Regions from separate parts of the Paenibacillus sp. GL_099_B genome, predicted to be linked through region 1. Evidence: riboswitches for the same ligand, from Rfam matches in the RefSeq annotation. Region 1 holds a riboswitch; each other region holds the start of a gene.
The links. Region 1 has a riboswitch for thiamine pyrophosphate ahead of AC3ITG_RS19480 (thiamine phosphate synthase). Riboswitches for the same ligand answer to the same signal wherever they lie in the genome.
Positions count from the first base shown of each region.

Region 2: linked by a shared signal. The riboswitch ahead of thiC (phosphomethylpyrimidine synthase ThiC) and the one ahead of AC3ITG_RS19480 (thiamine phosphate synthase) in region 1 are both predicted to bind thiamine pyrophosphate.
Region 3: linked by a shared signal. The riboswitch ahead of AC3ITG_RS04525 (ABC transporter ATP-binding protein) and the one ahead of AC3ITG_RS19480 (thiamine phosphate synthase) in region 1 are both predicted to bind thiamine pyrophosphate.
Region 4: linked by a shared signal. The riboswitch ahead of tenA (thiaminase II) and the one ahead of AC3ITG_RS19480 (thiamine phosphate synthase) in region 1 are both predicted to bind thiamine pyrophosphate.

Region 1 is NZ_CM174430.1:4,310,498-4,314,968, reverse strand. Features, by position in the region: gene AC3ITG_RS19490 (hypothetical protein) at 1-270, shown strand, start outside; gene AC3ITG_RS19485 (ABC-F family ATP-binding cassette domain-containing protein) at 403-1,953, shown strand; TPP riboswitch at 2,089-2,198, shown strand; gene AC3ITG_RS19480 (thiamine phosphate synthase) at 2,435-3,112, shown strand; gene thiO (glycine oxidase ThiO) at 3,117-4,346, shown strand; gene thiS (sulfur carrier protein ThiS) at 4,343-4,471, shown strand, end outside.
Region 2 is NZ_CM174430.1:717,694-722,164, forward strand. Features, by position in the region: gene AC3ITG_RS03425 (alpha/beta hydrolase) at 1-599, opposite strand, end outside; gene AC3ITG_RS03430 (IclR family transcriptional regulator) at 958-1,701, shown strand; TPP riboswitch at 1,821-1,934, shown strand; gene thiC (phosphomethylpyrimidine synthase ThiC) at 2,298-4,082, shown strand; gene AC3ITG_RS03440 (hypothetical protein) at 4,303-4,437, shown strand.
Region 3 is NZ_CM174430.1:967,231-971,701, reverse strand. Features, by position in the region: gene AC3ITG_RS04540 (ABC transporter permease subunit) at 1-600, shown strand, start outside; gene AC3ITG_RS04535 (ATP-binding cassette domain-containing protein) at 624-1,400, shown strand; gene hisC (histidinol-phosphate transaminase) at 1,425-2,546, shown strand; TPP riboswitch at 2,652-2,754, shown strand; gene AC3ITG_RS04525 (ABC transporter ATP-binding protein) at 2,931-3,698, shown strand; gene AC3ITG_RS04520 (ABC transporter permease) at 3,685-4,471, shown strand, end outside.
Region 4 is NZ_CM174430.1:3,148,010-3,152,480, forward strand. Features, by position in the region: gene AC3ITG_RS14520 (NAD(P)/FAD-dependent oxidoreductase) at 106-1,236, shown strand; gene AC3ITG_RS14525 (hypothetical protein) at 1,245-1,535, shown strand; TPP riboswitch at 1,582-1,680, shown strand; gene tenA (thiaminase II) at 1,798-2,469, shown strand; gene AC3ITG_RS14535 (GNAT family N-acetyltransferase) at 2,513-3,046, shown strand; gene AC3ITG_RS14540 (TetR/AcrR family transcriptional regulator) at 3,096-3,995, shown strand; gene AC3ITG_RS14545 (DHA2 family efflux MFS transporter permease subunit) at 4,160-4,471, opposite strand, start outside.

The DNA of each region.
Region 1 (4,471 bases):
GAAGACTGGTACAATTCGATTAATGACACGGGGCTTATGGCTTTCATTCAGGGGATACCTGTAGGTAACCAAAAGATTAACAATTATGCCATTGGTGGTGGCAGACTGGTGAAGAAAACAGCGATCGTTGGCGGAGTTGATCCGGTAAGTGGAATTAAATACTATTACCTTTCCACATGTAGCAATGGTTACAGAGCCGAAGAAGTGTTTACAAATGCCAAACAAGCGGCAGCACAAGGTTATTTTGAGTATAACTGTTCCATAAATTAAAGGCAGTTTGTTTGTAATATAAAAGCGAGGTTGCATGAGATGTTTACATTACTTTCAGAAAAGGCGACACCTGTGCTAAAATAGGGTTTCGGAACGATAGTAATGTCCAATAGATAGGAGCAACCTCATCTTATGAGTTTATTGTCAGTAGAGAACGTGAGTCACAATTTTGGAGACCGCACGTTATTTAAAAATGTATCTTTTCGTTTACTTGCCGGAGAGCGTGTTGGCCTTGTTGGTGCAAATGGTGTAGGCAAGTCCACACTGATGAACATCCTTACCGGGAAATTGTTAAAGGACGAAGGGAAGGTCGAATGGACCCCCAAAGTTCGTTATGGATATCTGGATCAGCATACCAAGCTCACGCCTGGGAAAACGATTCGTGATGTGCTTAAGGATGCGTTCCTGCCCTTGCTTGAGTTGGAAAAAGAAATGATGTCCATCACGGATCAGATGGCAGACGCCGATCCGGACAAGCTCGAATTGTTGCTGGAAGAAATGGGTGACATTCAAGAGCAATTGGAGCAAGGTGATTTTTATCTGATCGATGTGAAAGTGGAAGAGATGGCGAATGGACTTGGCTTGTCCGCCATCGGTCTAGATCGTGATGTGGCCGCGCTTAGTGGTGGTCAGCGTACGAAGGTATTGCTTGCGAAGCTTTTACTGGAGAAACCCACAGCACTTCTGCTGGATGAGCCGACGAACTATCTCGATGTGGAACACATTGAATGGCTGACCCGTTACCTGAAGGATTACCCGTATGCGTTTATTCTGATTTCGCATGATACAGAGTTTATGAATGAGGTCGTAAACGTTATTTATCATCTGGAATTTGCCAAGTTGACGCGTTATGCAGCGAACTATAACAAATTCCTTGAAATGGCCGACATGAATAAGGCGCAACATATTGATGCTTATGAGAAACAGCAGGAGTTTATCAAGAAGCAGGAAGATTTCATTCAGCGGAACAAAGCCCGCGCTTCTACTTCAGGTCGTGCCAAGAGCCGTGAGAAGCAGCTCGGCAAGATTGAACGGATTGATCGTCCAGACGAAGCGGCCAAACCCACATTCAAATTCAAGGATGCCCGGGCGAGTAGTAAAACCGTCTTTGAGGGTATTGATTTTGAAATTGGATATTCATATGCATTATTGCCCAAAATGACGATGACGATTGAGCGTGGCGAGAAAATTGCCATTGTTGGCTGTAACGGTGTAGGTAAATCCACACTGCTCAAGACTATCTTGGGGAAAATTCCACCAATCAGCGGTAAGACTTTCTTGGGTGATTATCTGGAAACAGCTTATTTCGAACAGGAAGTACGTGCAGGTAATATTACCCCGATCGAAGATGTGTGGAACGAATTTTCTCATCTGACACAGAATGAAGTCCGGGGGCATCTCGCACGTTGTGGATTGAAAAATGAGCATATCACCCGTCCGCTTAACGCGCTTAGTGGTGGTGAACAAGCCAAGGTTCGTTTATGTAAGCTTCTGATGCGTGAAAGTAACTGGATTTTGTTCGATGAGCCTACAAACCATTTGGATGTGACGGCCAAAGCAGAGCTAAAACGTGCCTTGCAAGAATTCAAGGGTACCGTGCTGCTCGTATCCCATGAACCTGAATTTTATGAAGGTTGGGTTACCAAAACGTGGGATGTTGAAGCTTGGTCCGATAAACAATAGTTTCTTCGAACCATTCTTTGCACCAGAACAGCAACCTCGATAACTACATGACTTCAGCAATGGATGAACAACGTAATTCATGGAAATGTACGGTGACAAAAAAAGGTGTCTATGGTAACATAGGCTACAGCTTCATATGAACACTAGGGGGGCCGCACGAGGCGGCTGAGATGGAAGAATGCGATTCCGGACCCTTTGTACCTGATCTGGATCATACCAGCGTAGGGAAGTGGCGCGTTTCAGCTAATGACAAAGAGCGTTATCGTTGACTTTGCGATATTGCCTGCAAGATGAATCATGCGGTTTCTGTGTATACAGCGTTGCGACTATGGATGGATTCTAATAGTTGTTATGCGTTATGTATAGAGTAATTGCATGCGACAGTCATTCAGTTGATCCATGAATTTTAAATTCGTGGCCACTCCCCTACGGGAGTGGCTTTTTTTGTTGTTTATATCAGCTTAAATCATGCAAGAGGAGGGTGAAAAGGACGGCAAACTTCCACGAACATGTAACAACAACACGATCATTCGAACTGCATGTGATTTCACCAGGTACAGGAGACTTGGACTCTTTTCTGAATATTGCTAAGGATATATGGCGGTGGGTCGATTATATCCACATTCGGGAAAAAAAGCTGACCCTTGAGCAACAGATGTATTGGGCGCAAAGTCTGAAAACACAAGGTGTTCCATCTAACCGAATCATTATGAATGGCTCAGATCAGCTGGATCAACATGCGTCGCTTGGTGGTGTGCATTGGGGTCAAGCAGTTATTCGCAGCTACGATAAGGATGAATTGAAGAGAGTCGATCGGCTGCGCGTAGGCATATCGGTTCATTCTCTGGAAGAAGCAAAAATTGCAGAAGAACGTGGAGCGGATTATCTCTTTTATGGGCATGTCTATGCTTCAAATAGTAAACCGAATAGCGAACCGAGAGGGCTAAGTGCATTGGCCGAGGTATGCTCCAATGTTTCAATTCCGGTGATCGCGATTGGCGGGATTAGACCTGAGAATATTGCTACCATTCGAACTGCTGGTGCCAGAGGAGCCGCTGTGATTTCAACGATTTGGACGAACGATAAGCCGGAACTGGCTGCAGCTTCATTGCGACAGGCGCTCACGGATTCAGAGAAGTACGCCGAACCAAGGAGATGAGATCATGAGAGAGGAAGCAAGAAGTCGAAGCAGGAATCGTTCAGGTTATCATCCAGGAATAGTTTCGGGAAGTAAAGTTGGAGCGGAAATTCGAGGCAAGCTTCATGCAGAAACCATTATTGTAGGCGGAGGAGTTATCGGTTGTGCCATCGCATGTGAACTCGCTACCCGAGGCCATGACGTTCTTCTGGTTGAGCGTGCGCGGATCGCTGGGGGAACTTCCTGTGCAGCAGCCGGGATGCTTGCTGCTGACAGTGAAGAATTCACTCATGCTGTGATGGCGAAACTTGCACGGCAGAGCAGAGCTTTACTTCATGAGCAGAAGGAACGAATCAGTTCGCTTAGCGGAGTGGAAATGGGGCTGCAACAGCATGGCTTTATTACTCCTTTTCGTTCATATAGTGAGGTCAGCAGTTACAAGAATAATCGATCGTCTACCTTATCTACAGACCATATTTGGTGGGATCGTGTCGCTGTCCAGCAGGAAGCATCATGGTTAAACAGGGATACGTATGGAGCATATTACAGACCTTCCGAGAGCGAGGTTCTTCCTGTCAATCTAACGCAGGCTTATGTCAGATCGGCTCAAGCCATGGGTGCGAGGGTGATGGAAGGCGTACAGGATGTCCGTTTGCATACGGATGTGAATGGAGTGCAAGGGATCGAGACTTCAATAGGAACGATGACATCGAGAAATGTCATTATTGCTACAGGGTTACATGGTGAAGAATTGATGAGGCATGTGGGTCTGAAATCGCCTGTTTTGCCTGTGAAGGGGGAGATTGTAGCGGTGCAGTTCTCACCCCACCATGCCGGTTATAGACCTGACAAAACGGTGTATGCAGAGGATATATATATTGTTCCCAAAGCCAATGGAGAAGTGTGGATCGGTGCAACAAGCCTTCCAGGAAGAACAGACATGAAAGTTTCGGTTCAAGGCATTCAGAAGCTGCTTGCAGCTGCAACAAACTGGGTACCCGGCATGAAGGAAGCACATTTTATTCGAGCGTGGGCTGGTGTACGTCCTTCGACTACAGATGGATTGCCCTATGTAGGAGCTTGTGAAAGTGTTCCCGGTTTATTCGCTGCTTTTGGACATTATCGCAACGGAATATTGCTTAGTGCGATTACAGCAAGCCTCATGGCTGACTTGATTTGTGGCAAAACCTCAGAAGAACTGGGGATTCAGGACCTTTGTCCAGAACGTTTGAACATAAAGGAGATGTTGCAGTGAACATCATTGTCAACGGACAAACCATGCAAATTGAAGATAGCTTAAATCGTGTGGACAAATTGCTCCATTCATTTAATTTGCAAGTGAAAACTGTCGTGGTTGAATTGAATCGGCAAATTTTAACG
Region 2 (4,471 bases), 3.5 Mb from region 1:
TTGGTAATAAGCCCAGTCTGCAGGGCTGTACCTGCACCCATGGAGAAGCCCCATACGACAAGCTCCTGAGCTCCGCGCTGCTTCGCAAACTGGATAGCACCAAGCAGCTGCTGGGACTCGGCTTTGCCACCTGTGGCGACAGCTTTGTTCACCTGTGAAGCGAAACCGTAATCGAACATCACCACATTGAAGCCGAGTTGGTGAGCATAATGGGCCAGGTCATACATCGGTACCCAGGTCTCTTCACGATTCGCACCATATCCATGGCTGAATATGATGGTTTTATTTGCATTATCGTCAGCTGGAATATACCAACCCTGCATCGTTCGACTGCCGTCTGCTGCCGGGAACGTGATGTCTTGATACTTCATGTTCTTCGCCTGCATGGGATTGGAGAATACAGGCGCTACAGTTGGATTGGATAATACCCAAGCAATATAACCGTGTAGTGCAATGAAACAAAAGAGCAGAAAAAATATAACGGAGAGCAACAACGCCACGACAATATGTTTGAACCGGATCAGCCTCGGTGATAACGAAGAAGGCAGATCTGACACTTTCGTTTGCAGCGGGGCTTCGCTCTGGGATGTCGGATACATGATTGCCCCTCCTTTAAAAATCAAATGAAGATAACAACGAGACGAACAGAGCGGATAAATGATTTTTCTGACTACTTATGAAGCGAAATCTTAATTTAATATATCTTTATCGTATGTTCCAATATAGTCAAAGTCAATTGATTGAGGCCATTTGTTACGCAATTGTTATATAGTTTTGAAGATATATGGGTAACATTTCCTTAGGGTGCAAAATGCAGGGGATTCTAATTTATAAAAAGAAAATATTTACAAATATCCCTATTCCAAATGGCGCTTTTTGGTTTACAGATGAGACCGTTTCTCATATAATTTATGTAACCAAGTTTCATGTGATGAAACATGAGGAGGGCAACTTGCCATGGAAGACCGAAAGTTAACCGTCCGGGCTGTAGAACGGGCGCTGGATATATTATTGTGTTTTACAACCCGCAGTGATCTGGGACTCACGGAAATTGCCAGCCAGATCGGTCTGCACAAAAGTACAGTCCATCGTCTGATGGCTACTTTGGAGGACAAGGGGTTCGTGATCCGGGATGCAGCCACCGAGAAGTACCGGCTTGGCATACGCATCTGGGAACTGTCTGCCCATATGTCTCGCAGCGATGATCCGGCCATTTTGCTCCTTCCTGCGATGGAGCGGCTGAGAGATCGACTGGGCGAAACCGTGAGTTTATATCTGCGTGACGGCAGTGAGCGGATTCGAATTCAAGCTGTGCAGAGTGATCAGGCGATTCGTCGTGTAGCTCCGGTGGGCGTCAGACTTCCGCTATCCGTGGGAGCGTCTAGCAAAGTGCTGATGGCTTTTGCCACCGAAGAGGACCGCGAAGATCTGATGAATGGACCGGAATGGCCGGTATTTATCGATCCCAAAGTATATTTGGCACAGATGAAAGACATTCTGGAATATGGCTACGCAACAAGTTATGAGGAACGTGAACCAGGAGCCGCCGCAGTATCTGTTCCCATCATGGATCGGAAAGGCAACATCGCAGCTGCCCTGTCGGTATCCGGGCCTGTTAGTCGCCTATCGCAGGAGACGTTGCATGAATACGCACCTGTGCTGAAGGAAGCTGCTACGCAGATGGGACTTATGTTATCCTGATCTTATTTTCTGGAATTTAAAGGTTGTTTTTATGATTCGGTTGCGCTACTCTGTAATGGACGGCCCAATGGGGTCAGCTTAATTGAATATGAATCTGCGGCCTAGATGCTGCAACTTGTTAACGTTACTGGGGGAGTCCGAATTGTCCGGACTGAGACGGAATCGCATGAGATTCTGGACCCTTTGCACCTGATCTGGATCATACCAGCGTAGGGAAGTAATCGGCGATACGACCACGAACACCATATGATGTGACTTATGGATGGACTCCGTTATGGAGCCTGAATAAGGTTCGTTATTGGTGATGGACATAAGCCGGTTCCCTTGGGAACCGGCTTTTTTTATACAGTAAACAGGCGAAAGCCGGTGTCGGAGCTGCTTTTGGATAAAGAGCTGGGAGCTATTGGCGAGCATTGGGGTGGATATCTTTTGCCTCGAATGTCTGTATTACTTGAAGTGTATGTCCCTGTTTTCTGTCGTAGGGTCGCTCTTTCTTTTTCTATGTTGTGTATGATTTGGACTCGTGCGCAAGCATTTCAATCCAGGCAATCACCAATGAGGAGGAGACAAGAGCGATGAGCACAGGAAACCGAACGATGGGACAGGACAAGCAGGATCAGCAGTTGGCAGAGGAAAAAGGTACGACAGGACGGGTTCAGCCCTTCCCGGGCAGCCGCAAAGTATACATTCATGGCTCACGACCGGATATTGCTGTACCGGAGCGTGAAATTGCCCTTCATGACACCAATACTCCTCAAGGAGTGGAGCATAACGAACCGCTGCGTGTCTACGATACGAGCGGGCCCATGACTGATCCCGGATTTCATGCCGATATCCGGGCAGGTCTGCCAGCGCTGCGTACCCGCTGGATTACGGAGCGTGAAGATGTTGAAGCCTACCAGGGTCGAACGGTAAAACCAGAGGATAACGGATTAAAACCTGGAGGAAAGCGAGCTGGAGCCGAGGAGTATCCGGGCTTGCGCGGTAAACCATTACGAGGACAGGCAGGGCGCAGCGTGACCCAGATGCATTATGCACGGCAGGGGATGATCACGCCGGAGATGGAGTTCGCCGCCATTCGTGAGGGTGTGGAACCGGAGTTTGTGCGGCAGGAGCTGGCGAGTGGCAGGGCCATCCTGCCGTCAAACATCAATCACCCGGAGAGTGAGCCGATGCTGATCGGACGTCATTTTCATGTGAAGATCAATGCTAACATCGGAAACTCGGCGGTATCTTCCTCCATCGAGGAAGAGGTGGAGAAGATGACTTGGGCGGTACGCTGGGGATCGGATACGGTGATGGATCTTTCTACAGGCAAGGACATTCATACGACCCGCGAATGGATCATCCGCAATTCACCTGTACCGATTGGAACAGTACCGCTCTATCAGGCGCTGGAGAAGGTCAATGGGGAAGCCGAAGCACTGACCTGGGAGTTGTATCGTGACACGCTCATAGAGCAGGCAGAGCAGGGTGTGGACTACTTTACGATCCATGCAGGCGTGCTGCTGCGTTATATTCCGCTGACAGCCAAACGTATGACGGGCATTGTGTCACGGGGCGGGTCCATCATGGCAGCATGGTGCCTTGCGCATCATCATGAGAATTTTTTGTATACCCATTTTGAAGAAATCTGCGAGATTATGAAAAGGTATGACGTGGCATTTTCTCTCGGAGATGGACTGCGCCCAGGAAGCATCTACGATGCCAATGATGAAGCCCAGATGGCGGAACTGGCTACACTTGGTGAACTAACACAAATCGCCTGGAAGCATGATGTGCAGGTGATGATTGAAGGTCCGGGGCATGTGCCGATGCACAAGATCAAGGAGAATGTTGATCTTCAAATGGAGATTTGCAAGGAGGCGCCTTTCTATACGCTGGGACCGCTGACGACCGATATTGCACCAGGATATGACCATATTACCTCGGCAATTGGAGCAGCCATGATCGGCTGGTTCGGTACGTCGATGCTCTGTTATGTTACGCCAAAAGAACATCTGGGCCTGCCCAATAAGGATGATGTGCGGGAAGGGGTTATCGCCTACAAGATCGCTGCTCATGCTGCTGACCTGGCGAAAGGTCACCCGAGTGCCCAGCGTCGGGACGATGCATTGTCTAAAGCACGGTTTGAGTTCCGCTGGAGGGATCAGTTCAACCTATCGCTGGACCCGGAACGTGCGCTATCCTACCACGATGAGACGTTGCCAGCCGAAGGGGCCAAGGAAGCCCATTTCTGCTCCATGTGCGGACCGAAATTTTGCAGCATGCGCATTACGCAGGATATTCGTGCTTTTGCCGCAGACAAAGGTTTGTCCGAGAATGAGGCTGTGGCCGCGGGCATGCAGGAAAAGGCTGAGGAATACCGGACACGCTCTTAGGCGCCGTTACAGCGCAATCTGGGCAGCCTGACATGGTGAAAAGCCGTTCCTCTCCGTGATTGCGGAGAAGAGCCGTCTCTTACTTGGTATGTGGTGCGCACTCTTAACTTCGAAGGACAAGGATAACGACACAACATATTTTATCAGTTATAGGTTGATTGTCTGCCAGATGTTTAATAAAATGAATATAAGTGAAAAACAAATAAGAGTAGCCAGGCCAATGGCTACTCTTGCACAGCATTTGCGGTGGGTATTCCTCCAAGTGCAGCATAGTTCAGACGAAGTGACCCGTCAGGCCGTCAACCTGTGGCGGGTCACTTCTTTTTACGGTCGATGTATGTCAGGAGCGCAATAATTAACATTGCGAACACGATTACGTCGTTGAAAGA
Region 3 (4,471 bases), 3.3 Mb from region 1:
AATATCAGTATCAGCGCCAGGCGGGCTTTGGGAGGATTTCTCATTGGTGGGGGTCTGGGCTTCCTGCTGGGTGTGCTGAATGGCATCTCCTCCCTTGCGGAAAAGATCGCCGACTCCTCGGTGCAGATGATCCGCAACATTCCGCATCTGTCCTTGATCCCCCTCGTTATTGTGTGGTTCGGGATCGGTGAAGAAGCAAAATTATTCCTCGTTTCCCTAGGTGTATTCTTTCCGGTATATCTGAATACGTTTCACGGCATACGATCGGTCGATCCCGGTCTGATTGAAATGGGCAAAGTATATGGCCTCAGCCGTTGGTCCCTTTATAAGGACATTATCCTGCCTGGTGCACTGCCTTCCATTCTGGTGGGCATTCGTTATGCACTTGGCATTATGTGGCTGACACTTATCGTAGCCGAGACGGTTGCGGCGGATGCGGGGATTGGGTACATGGCGATGAACGCGCGGGAATTCATGCAGATGGACGTAATCGTCTTAAGCATTCTGCTATATGCCCTGCTGGGCAAGCTGTCCGATACCATCGCCAAATGGCTGGAAAGGCGCTGGCTGCGCTGGAACCCGGCTCTATCCCGCAAGTAAAGCAAAGGAGTGTGAATTAATCCATGAGCACAAGTCAGATCAGTCCTTTTCTTCAAGTAGATGGGGTTCAGAAATCGTATGATCAGCGGACGATTCTATCCGACATCAACGTCAATGTAAGACAAGGGGAATTTGTAGCCATCGTTGGACGAAGCGGCTGTGGCAAAAGTACTTTGCTGCGTCTGATCGCCGGGCTGGAACCCCCCTCTTCCGGGAGCATTATGCTGGGCAACAGAAAGCTTGGCAGTACAGCACCCGAGACACGATTTCTGTTTCAGGAAGCCCGGCTGCTGCCTTGGAAATCCGTGCTCGACAATGTACGACTGGGCATCCCCGACAAGAACAAGGAAGATGCACGCCAGTCGCTTCGCAATGTAGGACTTGGAGAGCGTGAAGGTGACTGGCCGGGGGTATTATCTGGCGGACAAAAACAACGTGTCGCCTTGGCACGGGCACTCGCAAGTCATCCACGCTTACTGCTGCTGGATGAACCGCTGGGTGCACTGGATGCATTAACCCAAATTGAGATGCAGCAATTAATCGAACGCTTGTGGGTAGAAGAAGGCCTGACCGTCATTCTGGTCACTCATGATGTCAGTGAGGCGGTTGCGCTGGCAGACAGGGTGCTGTTAATCGAAGATGGTCATATAACGATGGATACCCGAATTACGCTGGAGCGGCCACGCGTTCGGGATAGCGGGTTTGCTCATTTTGAAAACCTGATTCTGAATCGGTTGCTGACTCCTCAACAAGAGACAGCACAGCAGATTGCCCAGAAACAGATATCATTCTCGATCTAATTCCACTGGAAAGAAGGCATGATTATGCAATCCCTTTCACCCGTACCCTCTCCTCCTGTTAAAGACCTGTTAAATCAAATTCCGGCTTATACGCCTGCCAAATCCATGGAACAAATCCGGCGGGAGCTGGGACTGGAAAGTGTGGATCGACTTGCAGCGAACGAGAATCCGTTTGGTTCTTCTCCCCTGGCTGCGGATGCAGTCAGATCGCTGGGTTCCGATCTTTTGGCTCAATACCCCGACGGCTCCAGCCAATTGCTGCGTGACAAACTTGCGGAGCGACTGGGTGTGCGTACCTCCCAACTGGTATTTGGCAGTGGATCATTCGAACTCCTAACCCTTACCGCCCAAGCCTATCTTAATCCCGGCGAGGAATCACTCATTCCGGTGCCCTCCTTTAACTGGTATAAGGGCGCTACGCTGCTGGCAGGCGGGGTCATTCATGAAGTGCCTTTGGTCAACCATTCACTGGACCTGGAGCAATTCCGGCAACGGATCAATGCTTCTACCCGAATCATCTGGCTGTGCAATCCGAATAATCCGACCGGAACCATTTTCACGGCAGATGCCTTACTTGGTTTACTCGAACATGTTCCCTCCCATGTTGTGGTTGTCCTGGACGAAGCGTATTATGAATTTGCGGAAAGTGAAGATTACCCTGATACGGTTAAGCTGCTGGAGCAGTACAATAATCTGATTATTTTGCGGACCTTCTCCAAAATATATGGACTTGCCGGCCTGCGAATTGGATATGGCATCGGGAATGAAAGCATCATTGAAGGCATTAACCGGGTCAAGCTGCCCATCAGTCTGACAGCCACTTCCCAAACCGCTGCTTCGGCCAGCCTGGATGATCATGAATTTGTCTCTCATTGCCTGCACTACAATCGTCAGGGACGGGAAACTTTAATTCAGTCCTTTGATCAGTGGAAATTACCCTACATCCCTTCCGAAACGAATTTCATCATGGTTGATCTGTTACAGGATAGTGGCCCGATTACCAAAGAATTGTTGAACAGAGGCATCTCTGTCCGCGGCGGTGCCGAATTCGGTATGCCTACCTGGCTTCGGATTACGATTGGTACACCTGCGCAGATTGTCCGTCTGATCGGTGAGCTTGATTCACTGTTACATTCAAACGATTAGAATAGGTTACTTTCTCAAGTCACATTACGCACACTTCTTTTAAGCCGCCCTCTTTACATTCCACTTGCATGTGATATATGCTGAACACACAACTGCATATCTTAAACATTGCACTAGGGGAGCCTTGCGGCTGAGACGAATCGAACGATTCGGACCCTTTGAACCTGATCTGGATCATACCAGCGGAGGGAAGTGGAGCGGCCTCTCAGTAAGCGGATTTTTTCATGTTGATGATGAAATTTAATGTGAATTGAACTTACAGACCCACTCATTTCTCCGGAAATGGGTGGGTCTTTTTCGCGTTCTGCGAGCAGATCAGAAGGTGTAATTAAAGATCCCGCGGTTTGAAGTTGAATTATGAATAACAAGGGGGGACGGAACGAGATGGATAACGATATAACCATTCACAACATGAGCTACGCTTTCCCGGGAAAAAGGGATTCCCCCGTGCTCTCCAATGTGTCGATGCGTGTAGCCAAAGGCGAATTTGTCTCGCTCATCGGTTCCAGCGGCTCCGGTAAAAGTACCCTTTTCAAGCTGCTGGCAGGCTTGCTTGAGCCAACACACGGAACCATTGAAATTCCTTGGGTTCAAGAAGGAAAGCGACTGGGGCAGGTGGCCTACATGCCACAAAAGGACCTCCTGTTACCCTGGAGAACCGTCATGGAAAATTGCATGCTCCCCTCTGAACTTGCTGCAGGTCGGCAGGATAAGGTAAGGATTCGAGCAGATATCCTGGCTGGCCTCGACAGATTTGGCTTATCCGGCCACGCGCATGCTTACCCGGACGAGCTGTCAGGTGGCATGCGCCAGCGTGTCGCGCTGCTTCGTACTTTGCTGACAGGTGGCCAACTCATGCTGCTGGATGAACCATTCGGCGCACTCGATGCCCTGACCAAACGGGAGATGCATCGCTGGCTGCTGGAGCTATGGGAAGGCCTTGGCAAAACCGTGTTGTTCATCACACATGACATTGAAGAAGCCCTGCTGCTCAGTGATCGGATTATCCTGTTAACTCCGGGGGGCCAAGGTCAACAGCTGCAGGATCTGACGGTACCTTTGCCACGTCCAAGACATTCGGACATGATCTACGAACCGGCTCTCGTCCAGATGAGACGACTACTGGAGGAACAATTGCATGCGAGACGGTAACTTGAGAGACAGCATGAAGGATAGCGTAAGAGGTTGGCTTGCCCGTTATGGTCTGTTTCTTTTGCTCATGATCTTGCTGCTTGTCATCTGGGAGTGGATTGTGCGTATGGGATGGGTGCCTTCCTTCATCATTCCAGCCCCGACGGCGATTGCCAGTTCGCTGTATGAATATCGCCGCCTCCTGTTGGCTACACATCTGCCCGCTACCTTGATGGAGGTTATCGTTGGTTTTGGCTTGTCCATTGGTGCCGGAATTGTATTTGCAACTGGTATGCATATGAATCGGTCGATTGAAAAAGCGTTATATCCCTTCATCGTGATCAGTCAGACGATCCCACTGATTGCCCTGTCCCCCGTCTTCATCCTTTGGTTTGGCTACACCTTGTGGAGTAAAGTCGCGGTGGTATTCTTGATCGCATTTTTCCCAATTGTGGTGAGCACCTACGATGGCCTGCGCCAAGGTGATCCGGAGCAGCGTGAACTGCTGCTGACGATGGGGGCCAGCAAGTGGGATATTTTTCGCAAACTCCAGATTCCACTTGCCCTTCCCTCCTTCTTTTCGGGACTGAAAATGTCTGTGGTGTATTGTGTGGTCGGTGCAACGATCGGGGAATGGCTTGGCGGAAGCAAGGGTCTTGGTTATTTCAGCCGCAGAATGTCGAGCAATATGAACACGGATGCGATGTTCGCCGCCATTGTGCTGTTATCCCTGCTCGGTATCGCCCTGTTTGTACTCATTGCATGGATGGAGAGAAGATTCGGTACACCACGTC
Region 4 (4,471 bases), 1.2 Mb from region 1:
CGAAAACCTTTTAGGAATATGTATCATAATGTCGGTGCCTTGCCATTATCAGACCAAACAGTATACGCTATAATGGATACAGTGATTTAGGAAAGGGATGCAGTCATGAAGAAAGTCATCGTCGTAGGATCAGGAATTCTTGGGGCTTCCACAGCGTATCAACTGGCAAAACGGGGTGCGGAAGTTCTTATTATAGACCGGAAAGATCGAGGGCAGGCTACGGATGCTGCTGCCGGGATCATCTGTCCCTGGTTATCTCAGCGCCGCAACCAGGATTGGTATCAGCTCGCCAAGGCAGGTGCACGTTTTTATCCCGGATTGATTGAAGAACTCAAGAGCGAAGGGGAAACAGAGACAGGTTACGCTCAAGTGGGTGCTCTTAGTATTCATACGGATGTGGAGAAAATCAACAAGATGCAGGAGCGGGCACACCTTCGTAAAGAAGATGCACCGGAGATTGCTGATATTACTCGTCTGGATGCAAAAGAAACCCATGAGCGTTTTCCTCTTCTGGAGGAAAATGTTCAGTCAGTCTACATCAGTGGTGCTGCGCGTATCGATGGACGTGCACTGCGTGATGCCTTAATCCGATCCGCACAACGAAATGGAGCGGTCCTGATGGATGGGGAAGCGACACTTCAATATGAATCGGACCGAGTAACTGGAGTGGTTGTTGACGGTAAAGTCATATCGGCTGACGAGGTTATTGTGTGTGCCGGCGCTTGGGCTAATGAACTGTTGAAGCCCTTGGGCATTGATTTTAAGGTTCACTATCAGAAGGCGCAAATTATGCATTTGCAGGTTCATGATCGAGAAGACACTGGTAACTGGCCTGTGGTCATACCTCCTTCGGATCAATATCTGTTAGCCTTTGATCAACAGAAGATTGTGATCGGGGCGACTCACGAAAATGATATTGAAGGATATGATACAAGAGTAACCGCAGGCGGAATGCAGGAAATTTTGAATAAAGGATTGGAACTAGCTCCCGGTTTAGCTGATAGCACGTTTCTGGAAGTAAGAGTAGGCTTCCGTCCTTTTACACCGGGTTTTCTTCCGGTTATGGGTGCTGTTCCTGGTTGGAATGGCTTGATCACAGCCAACGGGCTTGGAGCGTCCGGTCTAACGATGGGGCCTTTTATTGGAAGTCAACTGGCCAAGTTGGCTCTTGGTATAGATTTGGATATCGATATTCAGCCATATGATCTTGGAAAAGCAATGGATGATCAGAAATGAGGTGAACCATGACGTATTCACAGCGCTTAACTCACGGCAACTCATCAGACATTATTTATCTGGAGCACCAAATTGGCATCGCCGAGGAGGAATTGGCAAAAGCCGAGGAAGAGCGGCGGACATACGAATCGGATTTAGATCAGTTAAGGACATCTCCAGCGTATCGTTCAACTTCTGCAACGAACATCTCGAATGAGCATAAATTGGTGGATGAGTTAAACAAGGTGCAAAGTATGATTAAGACCATCCGCACCCGACTTAAGAACTTGCAAGAAGATTTAGGGGAACTTGAAGATTAATAGGAATGGTTTGACATTTGGAAAAACACATGTTGTAATAAGCCTGAGCTATTTGCAGGGGGACTGTTCGCAGTTGAGAAGGTTAAAACCTGACCCTTTGAACCTGTTAGTTAATACTGACGTAGGGAGCAAATGACATGTACTCATGTTATTTTGCCCTTGCCGAAAATAGGACAAGGGCTTTTTGGTTTGCTTTTGGACAGGACGCGATAGCTTGATTTGAAGCTGGGACATTATGATTTTAATAAAAGGAGAAATGATCATGTCATTTTCAAGAACGTTAAAAGATAAGTCCATAACCGTATGGGAAGATGGATACAACCATCCCTTTTTACACGAAATGGGGAAAGGCACACTGGATCAGGAAGCGTTTAAGTTTTATCTTCTTCAGGACTATACATATCTGATTGAATATGCGAAGATTTTTGCCATGGGTGCGGTGAAGGCGACAGATGAAAAACTGATGACGAACTTTACGGTGATTCAACACGCTATTCTATACGAAGAAATGGATTTGCATCGAAATTACATGAATGAATTTGGGATTACGCTGGATGAAAATCATGCTGTCAAACCATCTCTTTACAACAAGGCCTATACGTCGAATATGATGAGTGTTGCACAAACAGGTGGGGTTGCCGAAATCATCGCCGTCATTTTCCCTTGTGCGTGGACGTATTACGACTATGCCACAAGATTAAAAGAACAATATCGAGATTCATTAGAGGGCAATTTCTATCAGACTTGGATCGAAAATTATGCAAGTGATGAATTCCGCGACTCATTCGAATGGTTCTATGATACACTGGATGCATTATGTGAACATAAAACAGAGCAGGAACTAGAGGCCATTGAAGACATATTCAGAAGAAGTGTTGAATTTGAATATCTGTTCTGGGATATGGCTTATAAAAGGCAACTCTCGTATTTCTGATGAATGAAATCTACTACAACCAGAGACAAGGATGAACATACAGATGGGCAATCATGGGGAACGCATCTATTTACGATTTTTGAACGTGGAGGACGCGGCATCACTGCTGGATTTGCAGTTCCGTAACCGGGCTGTTTTCGAAGAAATATCGGCAAGTGAACGATTGGAGACATTCTATACATTGGAGGGTCAGGTCGCTCTTCTTGAAGGTTGGAACAAGGCCAGGGAAGAAGAGAAACGTTACTCTTTCGGGATCTTCATGAACAATACGCATCAGCTCATTGGGGAGATTTCTCTGTTCGAACTTGAACTGGATTCCACAGCCAAATGGATTGTTGGTTATGTGCTTGATCAAGTGCAGAATGGCAAGGGATACATGAGTGAAGCCCTTCGGCTAGCACTGGATTTTGCCATGAATGAAGCGGGAATAAAACGAGTGGAGGCAGGCGCACTGCCCGACAATGCCGGATCGATTCGAGTGTTACGTAAAGCTGGCTTCCAGGAGACGGGCCACCAAAATATTAAAATCAGGGGAATAGGGAAGGAACATGTGATGTTTGCAGTGGATTTGCAGTAGATTATTAGATAGCGTAACGTGAACCACCTAAATCATCCAGGGGGAACTTATGAATAAACGGAAACAAATGTTATTGGACTCAGCGCTTGTGCTCTTTGAGAAACATGGAGTAACGAACACCTCCATACAAATGATCTTAGACAAGTCAGGTGTGTCCAAAGGAACATTTTATAAATTCTTTGGTTCCAAGGATGATTGTATTCTTGCTATTCTGGAGCAACGTGTACAGGAAGATATGATGATTCGCAAAGATTTGGAGAGCCAAAGCTATGCTTCCGATTTTGATTTACTGGTGGATCAGATTATGGTGCCGATGATTTTGCCAGAAAAAAAGCTTGTTGTGGAGCTATTCTGGACAGGCTTCTACTCTGGAGAATGCGATCTGAAAAATTTGACTCGCATGCAGTTAAATTGGTTATCTGAACGACTGGTACAGGTATTTGGGAAAGAATTAAAACCTTTTGCTTATGAAGGGGCTATTTTTGGTTTTGGCATGATCCATCAAATCTCGAACATGTGGAGAAACTTCCATCTTGACCAACCGGATTGGAACTATCTTGTGCCCAAAATCCTGAACTACATTGAAATCTTGCTTCGTTCCATGCTGGAAAGACAAGAGCATATTATTGATTTTCCAAGTCTTTTGATGATCGCTCCTGATTCCAAAGAAATAGTGTTGGATAAAAATAACCTGATTGCAGGTCTTCAGAAATTCAGTCATTCTATTCTCCAATTGGAAGTACCTATTAAAGCGAAAGAACTGACCAAAGGGCTGCTTGTTTTAGTTGAGCAGAAAGAGATCAATATCTCCATGTTGGAAGTAACGCTACAGGCGTTTCAAACGGAATTTGAATCGTCTTCTCTTCAGTGTGAGGCAAACAGGATTGTCAAAGATTGCAGATCGTATCTCGAACAATTCAGGCAGATCCTCATGGAGAGAACGAGTTAACGCAGCTGTTCTTACTTACGTGTGCAGGCAAATTGTTCATTTATATTATGTAATACACCACAAAAAAAGCGGCAGATTGGACGTAAAGCTTAGTGTCCTGATCTGCCGCTTTTTATATAAGATACAATAGACCCTACATAATGCAATTCATGTTAATGCTATTTTTAATTTGTATTCATCGAGACTTTTTGTCTTGCAGGCTGCTTGGAGTCTTCCTCCGTCGCTTGTTTGGTACGTTTGATGAAGAAGGAAAGTAGCAATCCGAGAACGGCAATGCCGATAATGACAACATAAGCATCATTAATTCCCTGGATCATGGATTCCATTCCCAACTGCTGCTGGGTTAAGCCTTTGGCTGCACCCGTTGCAACCATATCTTGAACATGTGCTGTTGTGCGGCTGGTCATTACACTTACGAGCAATGAAGTACCCACAGCGCCAGCTACTTGTCTGACGGTGTTGGATATTGCTGTACC